One region of the Pseudoalteromonas sp. Z1A2 genome, then DNA from elsewhere that is predicted to be linked to it. Evidence: predicted binding sites of a transcription regulator. Region 1 holds the regulator's gene; the other holds the start of a gene.
What was found. Region 1 encodes sigma-54, which starts transcription at its own class of promoters, with help from an activator protein. Its sites were predicted from a motif close to GTTGGCACGNNNNTNGNNT; they were not measured.
Positions count from the first base shown of each region.

Region 1 (6,604 bases):
AAAACAATTCGTAAGATTTTGTAATACACCCATGAAAAGGATTATAAGACTCGCTCAAAACAGCTTAACCCCGGCTTAAATTTTTAAATTAGCTGTTTAAAAGCAACATTGTTACGCAGTTGACCTTACTCTTTTATTTATACTTTCATCTTGGCTTTTGTTACTATTCGCGCCATCCGTATTTTGTATAACTGGCTTAACACAATGGTTACCTCGTTTGTTATTTTAATTCTTGGTTTTGCAGCTCTTGTTTGGAGTGCCGATAGGTTTGTTTATGGGGCTGCGGCTCTTGCTAAAAACTTTGGTGTACCTACACTTATTGTTGGTTTGACCGTTGTAGCCATGGGCTCTTCAGCCCCTGAAATGATGGTTTCAGCCTCTGCCGCTTTGGCTAACAAAACCGACACAGCCGTTGGCAATGCTGTTGGCTCTAATATTACAAACATTTTACTTGTGTTAGGTATCACTGCTCTATTTCGCCCTCTTTCAGTTTCATCTAGTACGTTAAAACGTGAAATGCCATTAGTGATGCTCGTATCTTTAGCTACTTGGTATGTGTTCTCAGATAACTACTTTTCATTTAGTGAAGGTGTTGCGCTTTTAGTTGGCTTTATCGTATTCATCGGTGGGTTAATCATTGTATCTATGCGTGCAAAAAACCAAGATGACCCATTTGTCTCAGAAGCCTGCGACGATGTACCAAACGATGTACCTACTAAAAAAGCGGTATTTTGGTTAATTGTCGGCATAATACTCCTGCCGGTTAGTTCTCATTTTTTAATCGGCTCAGCTGTTGATATTGCTAAATACTTCGGCTTAAGCGACTTAGTCATTGGTTTAACAATTATTGCCATTGGTACTAGCTTGCCGGAACTTGCCGCCTCGGTTGCAGGTGTACTTAAAAATGAAGATGATTTAGCACTAGGTAATATTGTTGGATCAAACATATTTAATATTTTAGCTGTATTACCTCTAGCAGGTATTATTAATCCTTCAGCAGTTGATCCATCGTTAGTAAGCCGAGATATATTAATTATGATTGGTGCAACACTTGCTCTTATTATTATGTCATTGAACTTTAGAGGCACCCAGCGTATCAATAGGGTAGAAGGCGGCTTATTGCTAATAGCGTTTTTGGGTTACCAAGGGTATATTTTTAGTCAAGTAGGGTAAATGATGGCAACGCTAAACTTTATTGAACAAGGCCTTCGCGTTTTAGATGTTGAGCGCCAAGCACTTAGTGATATTGCACAATATGTAGATGAAAATTTTCATAACGCGTGCCAATTAATGTACGACTGTGAAGGCCGTATTATTGTTATTGGCATGGGAAAATCAGGCCATATTGGCAATAAAATAGCGGCAACCCTTGCAAGCACTGGCAGCCCTGCGTTTTTTGTTCACCCTGGTGAAGCAAGTCATGGTGATTTAGGTATGATCACTAAAAATGACGTGGTTATGCTTATTTCTAATTCAGGGGAAACCAGCGAAGTTTTAAATATCATTCCGGTTTTAAAACGACTTGGTGCCAAAATGATAGCGATGACTGGCAATACACAATCAACAATGGCAACCCTTGCTAATGTACATGTGTGCATTAAAGTAGAAAAAGAAGCTTGTTCATTGGGTCTAGCCCCTACATCAAGTACCACTGCAACGCTTGCGATGGGCGATGCCATGGCAGTTGCATTATTAGAAGCTCGCGGCTTTACAGCTGATGACTTCGCGCTATCTCACCCAGGTGGTAGTTTAGGCAAGCGCTTATTACTTACTTTAAAAGATGTTATGCACAGCGGCGCAAATACACCTATTATTGATGTTTCACAAACAGTTAAAGATGCTCTAATAGAAATGTCAGCTAAAGGGTTAGGTATGACAGCCATTGTTGATGAAAATCAGCAACTCGTAGGGTTATTTACCGATGGTGACTTACGTCGCATTTTAGAACAAAGAATTGATATTCATACAACACAAATAGATGTTGTTATGACTAAGTCATGCACTACAGCTACGCAAGATATTTTAGCCGCTGAAGCGCTCAATATTATGGAACGTAAACGTATAAATGGCCTAATCGTCGTCAATGAGAAAAACCAACCTATTGGCGCATTAAATATGCAAGACCTATTAAAAGCAGGAGTGTTATAAATGCAATTTGAAGAACTCTATCAACCGCTGAGCGATGATGCAAAAGCACGCGCTAAAAAAGTAAAACTACTTATATGCGATATTGATGGTGTATTTTCTGATGGCCGTATTTACCTTGGCAATCAAGGTGAAGAGCTAAAAGCATTTAATACAAAAGATGGTTTTGGCATTAAAGCACTTATAAACAGTGGCTTTGAAGTAGCTGTTATTACTGGTCGTCATTCACAGATAGTACAACAACGTATGAGCAGCTTAACCGTACAGCATATTTATCAAGGCCAAGAAAATAAGCTCATTGCCTATCAAGAATTAAAAGATAAACTCAACCTTAGCGATGAACAAATTGCTTATATTGGTGATGACGGTCCTGACATGCCTGTTATGGAGTTAGTAGGCTTTGCCGTTGCAGTAAATGATGCCCACCCGCTTATTAAGCGTTTGTCACATTATGTAACGCAAATGCCTGGCGGTTTTGGTGCTGTGAGAGAACTCACCGATTTGCTCATGCTTGAAAATGGTAAAGCATTGACTACACAAGGCACTAGTTCATGAATGCAGCGCGCATAATATTAAGCGTTTTATTCATTAGCTGTATGGTTTGGCTTTGGTACCCTTATTTTACACAAACAAATATTGTGCCTCAGGCTGAGCCTGAAGTTGTTGCTAAGCCTGATTACATAGCTATTGAGCTCAAACAGACAGCCTATGATGAGCAAGGTAAAATTAGCCACAAAGTCACTGCGGCTAAAATGGAGCTATACCAGCAATTAGGTTTCACGTTTTTCGAAAAACCCATTTTTACTTTATATAACGAACAACAAACGTGGCAAATAAATGCAGACGAAGCAACATTATACGAAGATAAACAATTAATTTTAGAAGGTAATGTGGTTGCCAAAAATTTAACCGATAACGTCATGATAGACAAAATCAATGCTGATAATATTCAGGTTGATATAAAGTTATTAACAATGCGTTCGGAGCAACCCGTCATTATCACTGGACCCAATTTAAAAATCACCGGTAAAGGCCTAGAAGCCGACTTAAAAACCGAAGTGATAAAACTAATTAACCATACGCGAACCATATATTATGACCAATAAAATATTAAAATCACTGATAATTCCTACACTTATACTAGCGTTTAATAGTAGTGCTGCAGAACAAAACACGCAACCTGCTGCCAATCAAATTTCAATAAGTGCCGACAAGCAAGAAGGTCAATTAAAAGCTAATGTGGGTATTTTTGAGAAAAACGTTGAGATTATTCACGGTAATCGCCGCATTACAGCCGATCGCCTAGAAGTACACAAACGTGATGAACTTGGTGATAATAAACAATTATTAATTGCCACAGGTAGCCCTGCGCACTTTGAAGAAAAGCAATCAGACGGCACGACTATGAGCGCCAGTGCTGACGAAGTACGTTATGATGTATCTAAGCGTTTTTTAACGCTTGTTGGTAATGCACAAGTATCGCAAGCCGGACAAAAAATAAATGCTAAAAGCATTACCTACGACATAGAGCAGCAGCTCATCAGTGCCGAAAAAGATGAAAACTCAACTGACCGCGTTCACACAATTTTAGTACCGATCGAAACTAAAAAAAGTAAAAAAGGCGATAAAGGTCAACCATGAGCACATTAAAAGCAGAACTATTGGCAAAAAGCTATAAAGGTCGTGAAGTTGTAAAAAACGTCGGCCTTGAAGTACAAGCTGGCAGTATAGTTGGCTTACTTGGCCCTAACGGTGCTGGTAAAACAACGACTTTTTATATGATTGTAGGGCTTGTTCCTAGCGACAAAGGTAAAATATCTATTGATGATAACGATATTACTCTTTTACCTATGCATAGTCGTGCTAGATTAGGCATAGGCTACTTACCACAAGAGTCATCGATTTTTAGAAAGCTGACTGTTTATCAAAACTTAATGGCCATTTTAGAAACACGCAAAGAACTAAATAAACAAGCCAGAGAAGACACGCTCAATAACTTATTAGATGAATTTAGCATACAACACATTCGTGATAGCCAAGGTATGGCATTATCGGGTGGAGAACGTCGTCGTGTAGAAATAGCACGAGCGCTGGCAGCAGATCCTAAATTTATACTACTGGATGAACCGTTTGCCGGTGTTGACCCTATTTCGGTATTAGATATAAAGAAAATAATAGAACATCTTAAAAATCGTGGGATTGGTGTATTAATTACCGACCATAACGTAAGAGAGACCCTTGATGTTTGTGAAAAAGCCTACATTGTTTCTCATGGGGAGCTGATTGCATCAGGTACTCCAGAACACGTATTAAATGATAAAACAGTACGCGATGTTTACTTAGGCGAGCAATTTAGGCTGTAACATTTACGCCATGTCTTTAAGCATCTGCTAGTATTAATTATAACAACATAAAAGGATTGTTAGAGATACATGAGGCAATCACTACAGCTGCGCATGGGCCAGCAACTTACAATGACTCCACAGTTGCAACAAGCTATTCGTTTGTTGCAACTCAGTACATTGGATCTCCAGCAAGAAATACAAGAAGCTCTCGACAGTAATCCACTATTAGAGGTTGAAGAGGCAGACTATTCCGAAGACGCTGCTGGTAAAAACGAGCAAAAAGCTGATACCGATGACATAACTGTTAGCGCATCTGCTGATGATGCTCCGAGCGAATACGAACAAGATACTGGTGAAGCACTTGCAAAAGACACGCTAAGTGACGACATGGCTATGGATGTTAGTTGGGATGAGTACATGAGTGCCGCTCCTGCAGCCTCATCAGGTCCAATGCCTGAAGATGAATCTATATACCAAGGCGCCTCTACTGAAACGCTCCATGAGTATTTAATGTGGCAATTACAACTAACGCCATTTAGCCCTACCGATGAAGCCATCGCTATTGCGATTGTAGAAGCCGTCGATGATTCAGGTATTTTAACACTAAGCTGCGAAGAAATTTTAGAAAGCTTTAATCAAGAAAACGAAGATGATAACGAAGTCGAACTTGATGAAATTGAAGCGGTATTAAAACGCATCCAACTGTTTGATCCTGTTGGTATTGCTGCACGTAGTTTACAAGAGTGTTTGTGTATTCAGCTTAATCAATTTGATAAAGAAACACCTTACATTAATGAAACGAAAATGATTTTAACCGAGCATATTGATCTATTAGCAGCTCGCGACTATCGTACATTAATGAAAAAAACTAAGCTCAAAGAAGAAGAGCTTAAAGAAGTAATGACACTAATACATACTCTCAACCCAAAACCTGCAGATACTATAGTAAGGGAAGAATCTGAGTATGTTATTCCTGATGTGTCAGTTAAAAAAATTAAAGGCCGCTGGGTTGTCGAATTAAACCCAGATAGCATGCCTAAAATTCGTGTTAATAGCCAATACGCGGCAATGTCTCGCACTGTAAAATCAAGTGGCGACAGCCAGTTTATTCGCTCACATTTACAAGAAGCTAAATGGTTTATTAAAAGCTTAGAAAGTAGAAACGACACGCTATTAAAAGTTACTAATTGTATTGTTAAGCAACAACAAGGCTTTTTTGAACATGGCCCTGAAGCCATGAAACCAATGGTTTTAAATGATGTCGCTGAAATGGTAGAAATGCACGAATCGACAATTTCGCGCGTAACTACTCAAAAGTACATGCATACACCCCGTGGTATATTTGAGCTTAAATACTTTTTCTCAAGCCATGTAAGTACTGAAAACGGTGGTGAATGTTCATCTACAGCAATACGTGCGCTTATCCGAAAATTAATCGCAGCAGAAAACTCAGCAAAACCATTGAGTGATAGCAAAATAGCGGATATATTGGCTGAGCAAGGAATTAAAGTAGCAAGACGTACAATCGCAAAATACCGCGAATCTCTTGCTATTCCACCGTCAAATCAGCGTAAAAGTCTGATTTAAGACGCTAAACTAAGAGGGTAATGCTTATGCAACTAAACTTAACTGGTCGTCACGTAGAATTAACCGATTCACTAAGAGACTATATTAATACTAAATTTGCGAAGCTTGAAAGACACTCTGATCATATAAATAATGTTCATGTCATTCTCGATGTAGAAAAATTAAATCAAAAAGCAGAAGCCACAATACACGTAAGCGGTGCTGAGCTATTTGCCTCTACAGAACATCAAGATATGTATGCCGCTATTGACTCGTTGATCGACAAGCTCGATCGCCAAGTAATCAAACACAAAGAGAAGCTTGCTCGACACTAATATGATGAAATTAAGTTCACTTATATGCCAGGACTGCAGCAAAGCTGCGGTCCTTTTTAATAGCAAAAAAAGAATTTTAGAGTTCATTAGCGAACTTGCTCACGACAAACTTCCGTATTTACCGCAACAAGATATTCTTAATGCTTTAATGAGCAGAGAGAAATTAGGTAGTACAGGTATAGGGCGTGGCATTGCTATTCCTCATGGAAGAAT
Region 1 covers NZ_WTKX01000011.1:36,491-43,094, reverse strand. Annotated here, with positions in the region: gene GQR47_RS09585 (calcium/sodium antiporter) at 205-1,173, shown strand; gene GQR47_RS09580 (KpsF/GutQ family sugar-phosphate isomerase) at 1,177-2,148, shown strand; gene kdsC (3-deoxy-manno-octulosonate-8-phosphatase KdsC) at 2,149-2,700, shown strand; gene lptC (LPS export ABC transporter periplasmic protein LptC) at 2,697-3,251, shown strand; gene lptA (lipopolysaccharide transport periplasmic protein LptA) at 3,241-3,786, shown strand; gene lptB (LPS export ABC transporter ATP-binding protein) at 3,783-4,508, shown strand; gene GQR47_RS09555 (RNA polymerase factor sigma-54) at 4,578-6,077, shown strand; gene hpf (ribosome hibernation promoting factor) at 6,104-6,391, shown strand; gene ptsN (PTS IIA-like nitrogen regulatory protein PtsN) at 6,396-6,604, shown strand, end outside.

Region 2 (6,604 bases), on a different contig from region 1:
GCCTACATGGATGTAGGTAAGGGGCGTGAGCAGGACGCGGAAGCTTTGCTCGGTTTTTACTTAGCCCACTAGGTTACAAATCTCGCGCCGCGATTAAATAGCCCCTAGTTTGAACAAATTTTAATCCGCAAAGTTCAACAGACCCTAATAATATGAGTAATTTATTGAAACGTCATAACATTGGTCGTTTGTGGGTAATATCCATCAGCCATTACAATGTACGGCAATAAATTACTTAACCATTTTTGTTGTACGCTTTGGCTGTAATTTAAGTAAAGCTTACCTTCGTGAATATAAAATGCTTCTGGGTCAATCCCTACGGCATTCCCCTCATCAGCCATTGCATAAGCGCACCAGCCACCGTATTGCGGTGCATAACGCTTTGGGTTTTCTGCAAATGCCGTTTTGTTTTCTTCACTCGAAAAATGCCAGTTGGCACCTAAATAACTAAACGTATATTTGTCGCTGCCTTTAACGGCTTTATTTTGGGTAAAATAAGCAACACTGTCATACCCTTTAATAGCCGTGTTATTAAACCAGCCCGTGTTTACCGCATCATCCTTTGCGTTTGCCCCACCGCTTATTAACAGTGTGCTAAGCATTATTAAAGCAACTATGTACTTAATCATATTTTACCCTTTTATTTACTCAAAATTTTATGCCAATTAAATATGGCAGGCTTAGTGAGTAAGAAAGGCAAAGCGCAAAAATGATTTCAGTTAATGCTTAATTATTTAACGTTTAGTAATTAAGTAAGTAGTTAAACTTACTCAACTCTTAGCCAATATTGGTTTCGGTAAAAAAAGCCAATGTAACCGCGCACTTCGAGCTTTTTACCTTCATCTTGCGGGGTTAATTGTAAGGTGTAGGTTTTACCATTTGTTGGGTCGAGTATTCCACCGTCTCCCCATACGCCATCATCTTGTGCTTTTACATCGGTGATTATGGTCATTCCTAAAATAGGCTGATCTTTTAGCTCATCATCACACTTACTGCATATATCATTTTGTTTTGCAGGGTTAAGAATGGTTTCAACTTTGCCGCTTAATACACCGTTGGTTTGGGTAATACGTACATACGACTTAGCTTGGTTTGTATCCTCATCAATCGTTTTCCAAAGGCCTACTGGCGTAATAGCAGCAAGCACACTTTGGCTTGCAAAAATGGTGGCTGCTAACGTGCTAAGTAATGCTATTTTATTTAACTTTTTCATTGTGTTGTCTTTAAATCAAGTGACTAATGACTTAATCATAACAGGTGATTTATAAACACACTACCAAAGCGCCCCACCTAAAATAACAACAAACCTAAACTAATAATCATTAGTTTAGGTTTAAGGATCTGTAGCATAAAAAACAAAGCAACGTATTACCTTACTTTAAAAACAACATCCCCTATTTTTAGATTTGAATATTCAGGCTCAACTAAAGATAATTCGTTATTATCAATCATGCTTTTAAAGTATCTAATCTCTTCAGGATTTTCGACATTCATATACCTTGAGCGCCACTTACCCATGTCGAATAACCAGAAATATGCGGATATATTTTCATTACTTTCGTCAATCACTATAAAATCGAGTTCATCATCTTTGTTTAAATCCATGCCAATGAAATAGTAAGTATGTTCTTTTAAAGAGTTACGATCGTAAAAATGTTGTTCAGAAAATACTGCCTCTATTAAACCTTGAGGTATTAGCGCTTGTGATGGCCAAAATACACTGCGCTCAATAAAATCATCGACTGTGTGTTCAAGCGTTAAAGCAAACTCATTATTTACATACATCCTATCGATGATAGCGTATTGCTCTGGGTGACTCGTTTCAATTTTCTGTTTTAATAACTGCATAGCTAAATAACCTTGGCGACCTAAGCTGTACTCAAAATAGTAATAGTCAAACTTTTCTATTGTTACTTTATCTGCATCTAAACGCGCTATTTGGCTGTTTGTAGATAAGCTTTGAAAATTTAATAAAGGGGAGTTAACAGCAAGCATACTAACGAGCACCACCCACCCCATCACAATATTTATTTTGCTAAGCGGCTCTAGCCAATTGTCTCGCTTTGTTATAATTCCAACAAGATAACTAAACGAAAAACACGCCAATAAAAACCAAATTAAAATGCCCCAACAACGATCTACTGTTAGCCCATGCTGCTCTACCCGTAAGTAAATTCCATAGGCAGAAATAACACTATAAACTGGAAGTAACGCAACGCTTATAAAAACGAGTCGGTGCAAGAGCATGTGATAAGGGCGAACTGATGAGTCATCTTTATAAACAGTGTTAACAAAAAACAACGTGAGCACCTGCAGCCACATTACTAATAAACTGCCACTTCCGGTCTCCCATAATTTATTGAGTCCGGTAAAAGGAAGTGTTGCTAAAAAACCGAGAGAAATAACTGATAAAACAGGCAATAAAAACTTAATTAAAGTTTGTAGTAAAAAAGCGATATTATCTTCAATGTTCAAAAGCTTTCTAAATATGACACTCGCAAAGGCAAATGCGAGCGTTAAGGTTGGGATCCAAAACCATTCATTTCTTAGTAGCTCAGAGAAAAATTCTATATCTAAAATATCAAATAAAGCCGCACCTAAATTTAGAATTCCCCAAAAAATAAGTACAAACAGCCAGCATTCTCCAAATATTATAAAATTACGCCAAGAGAGCTTAAATAAACGACTGTAACTAACATTTTCTGAGCTACCAAATTGTTGTATGTACATAAGGCCTTTAAAGCCAGCTATTAAACTAGTAAAAATAAAAACTGACATTAAAGTGTTATTACTTACGTACTCTTGAGGCTCTTGCTGAAAGCCAACATACGCCCCCAATAAAGATAACAACAAGGAAAAAGGAAGGATTAAAAGCAACGACGTTTTTATATTATTTTTATTAACGGTCATTAGCATTAATAAAGGAAAGCTCATAGAAAATGTAATAAGTGAGACTAACCATGTAGGGCTTGTTGCTGGCCACACATTATTTTCTATACTGCTATACAAAAGGGTAAGAGCAATAGCCTGTAATACGGCAAGTATAATTATAAAAGATTTTGGTAACTGACTATCCATATCTGTTCTCAACAATGGTTTTAGTCAGTTTGCGTTATTCGTTCCTATTTTACAATTGCTTCACATTTTCAAATAAAATGCTTTGCATAGGGCTATATAATCAGCAGTGTAGGTATTATCTAAGTTTCTAATACACAGAATTGATGTTTCTATATCGCTTTTTACGTAGCTAAATGCCATTAAACTGCGGCTAATATCTTTATTGGGCGTGGCTTTTACTTGGCAATGAGTATTTAAATAAAGCCCATTTTGAGTAGCAAGCTCAATAAATAATGCACCTTCAACGCTTGGGAGTATTAAGCTAAAGCGAGAGCGGCTATGGCTTAAACGTTTAAACGCATTTATTAACTCTTCAAAACTTAAGCCGTCGGTATGGCGCGCGGTATTACGCGCAGCATTATAGCCTTTTAAACTGTGATTAAAATACGGTGGATTAGAGATAACAACATCAAATTTAACTTCACTACTAAAGCTTTGAATAGTTTGGTGCTTAATACTTATTGTTGGCCACGGACTATTAGCTACATTTTGTAATGCTTGGGTATAGGCGCTTTCGTCAATTTCTACCGCAGTTATATCAAGCTCATTACTGCGCTGCTTACACATTAATGCTAGTAAGCCGGTGCCAGTGCCTATATCAAGTAATGACTTTGCACCGCTTAAATTAGCCCATGCGCCAAGCAAAATGCCATCGGTAGAAACTTTCATTGCACAGTGGTCGTGTTCAACTTTAAATTGTTTAAATACAAAACCAGACATTTTTTCACCTTTTCATTCACCAAGCGCAGCATAGCGCGTATAATCAGGGTAATTGTCCCTTATTTTAGACACTCTATGCAATTTTCTGAATTTGATCTTGATAACAAGCTACTCGATGCCATTAATAAAATGGGCTACGAGACGCCAACCAGCATTCAACAACAAGCTATTCCTGAAGCACTACAGGGGCGCGATATTTTAGCATCTGCGCCTACTGGTACAGGTAAAACAGCGGCATTTTTAATTCCGGCTATTCAGTACTTACTGGATTTCCCACGTCGTGATCCTGGTTTTGCGCGCGTCCTCGTTATGACCCCGACTCGTGAGTTGGCTTATCAAATTCATGAACAATGTGAACTGTTAGCTAAACGCACACACCTAAAAATTGGTGTAGTAACAGGCGGTATTAACTACGGCACGCATAAAGAAATTTTCGAAAAAAATAACGATATTTTAATCGCCACACCAGGTCGATTAATGGAATACCTAGAAACCGAAAACTTTCATGCTGAACACGTAGAAATGCTTATTATCGATGAAGCAGATCGCATGTTAGATATGGGTTTCAAAAAAGAAATGAGCCGTATTTGTGACGAAGCTAAAAATCGTCGCCAATGTTTTTTATTCTCAGCAACACTCGAAGGTGACAGCGTAGAAAGGTTTGCTGAAAAAACATTAAACGACCCAGCTCTATTAGAAGCTGAATCGTCACGTAAAGAAAAAGCTAAAATTCACCAGTGGGTACATTTAGCCGATGACTATCATCATAAACTAGAGCTTTTAGTAAATACCTTAAATGGTCCAGACGTGACTAAAGCAATTGTATTTGTTAAAACCCGTGAGCGTTTAGAAACACTGATTGGCGAGCTAACCAATAACGGCGTTAAAGCAGCTTGGTTACGCGGCGAAATGCCACAAGACAAACGTATGAAAGCCATGGAAAACTTCCACAGTGGTAAAACACGTATCTTAATTGCTACCGACGTAGCCGCACGTGGTATTGACGTATCTGACATTAGCCATGTTATTAACTTTGATATGCCGCGCACTGCCGACGTATACGTACACCGTATTGGTCGTACTGGCCGTGCTGGTAAAAAAGGGATTGCAATATCGTTAGTTGAAGCACACGACATTGGTATTTTGTATAAAGTAGAGCGCTACGTTGAACAAAAACTAAAACGCCGTGTAATTAAAGGTGTTGAGCCACAGCATAAAGAAGCTAAGCCGCCGGCTAAAAAGCGTAAAGATCCAGTAAAAATGAAAGCCAAGAAAAAGGCCAAGGTTAAAAAGAAAAAGTAACCTAACATATTTTTATTCTAAGCCGACTTTTGTCGGCTTTTTTAATGCAAGCCCTACAGGCTCTGGTGTTTGTACCTGTTACATATGTAACCCAAGCATGTAACTCATACTCATTTAAATGTAATTTTTGCCCACCTTAATTCCCACTTAATAAAATCACCTTATATTTCATAGCGTTAATATTGGCACCGAAATTGTAACTACAAAGATAACCTAGCCGATGGAATTTCCATTTTGTGGCTGCACTATTCACCGTAATGTAAGGATTAAGTTATGAACCGCTTCAAGTTAACTATCGCTTTAGTATCATTTTGTTGTTTATTTTTATTAGCTTGCGCTACAAAGGTAAGTGCAGCAACCAATATGGCCGTAGTAAGCAGTGTAGCCACTCAACCTAACCTACAACAAACTATCACCAACACCCTACGAACTAACCCTAACCTAGCGTTAAGTGATATTCGTGTGCAGGTAAAAAATGGTGAAGTAGATTTATACGGTGAAGCACAAACTGGTTTTCAGCGCGCACTAGCTCAAAAATTTCTAGAAAATATAGATGGGGTTAAAATCATTCGTAACAAAATTAGCGTTATTTAATACGCACCACAAAACCTATTTGTATAACTAATTCATAAGCGCGGCTTGTTACTCCAACACAAGCTGCGCTTTTTTATATTCTGTTTTAAGGCAAATTTTGCAGCTGTGAAGAAGATAAAATAAAGCCTAAGCAATACGATTATTCCTCCCCCTAAAACGATAGCTCACACTTATACTTAAGAAGATAGATTTAGAATTGACGCTAGCGTGTTTGTCTTTGCTCTTTTAACCCTTAAGTTAACCCAATTGATACTGAAAAAGCTTACACAGATTCTTTAGCCGACCTAACGGGCTTAAAAAGGATGATTTATTTAGTTATTGAAATAGATGAGAGCGTTTTTTCAGAGTGTGCGGCAAGGCAGTAAAAAAATCGTTGGGTAAACACTAATCTTACTTGTTAATACTCCCATGGCCAAACGCAACTAATCTGAATTGATATTCAATAAACACAAAACTAGGTATTTAAACTTTTAGCTAATAATCCATTTATAAAAAAGCGCAATTTTACTCTGTAAAATTGCGCTGTTGGTAAGTAACTATTTCCCAATGCTTTTGCCTAATGAGTTTTAACTAAATTACTCACTTTGGCTAGAGTCAGCACCGTCGCTACTGTCTTTATTGGAAGACTGCTGGCTTATTTTATCGCTTATCATGGCATCGAGTTTTTCACCCCCTTTAATGCCAAAGTCGAGCGTACGAATTGGGAAAGGAATACTAATATCAGCTTCGTCTAATGCTTGCTTAACGGCAACAACACCTTTGTGGCGTACCGTCATAAAGTCAGGCTCGCCTGGGTATTTAATCCAAAACCACACCAGTAAGTTAATGCTGCTGTCGCCAAAACCTTCAGCGTATACAGCGGTTTCGTCTT
Region 2 covers NZ_WTKX01000035.1:9,023-15,626, forward strand. Annotated here, with positions in the region: gene GQR47_RS18285 (YHS domain-containing (seleno)protein) at 162-629, opposite strand; gene GQR47_RS18290 (DUF2147 domain-containing protein) at 767-1,213, opposite strand; gene GQR47_RS18295 (DUF4153 domain-containing protein) at 1,369-3,078, opposite strand; gene GQR47_RS18300 (methyltransferase) at 3,139-3,837, opposite strand; gene srmB (ATP-dependent RNA helicase SrmB) at 3,913-5,139, shown strand; gene GQR47_RS18310 (BON domain-containing protein) at 5,413-5,733, shown strand; gene GQR47_RS18315 (mechanosensitive ion channel family protein) at 6,309-6,604, opposite strand, start outside.
Region 2: the regulator sigma-54 is predicted to act here: its motif matches at 5,321-5,339, upstream of GQR47_RS18310 (BON domain-containing protein).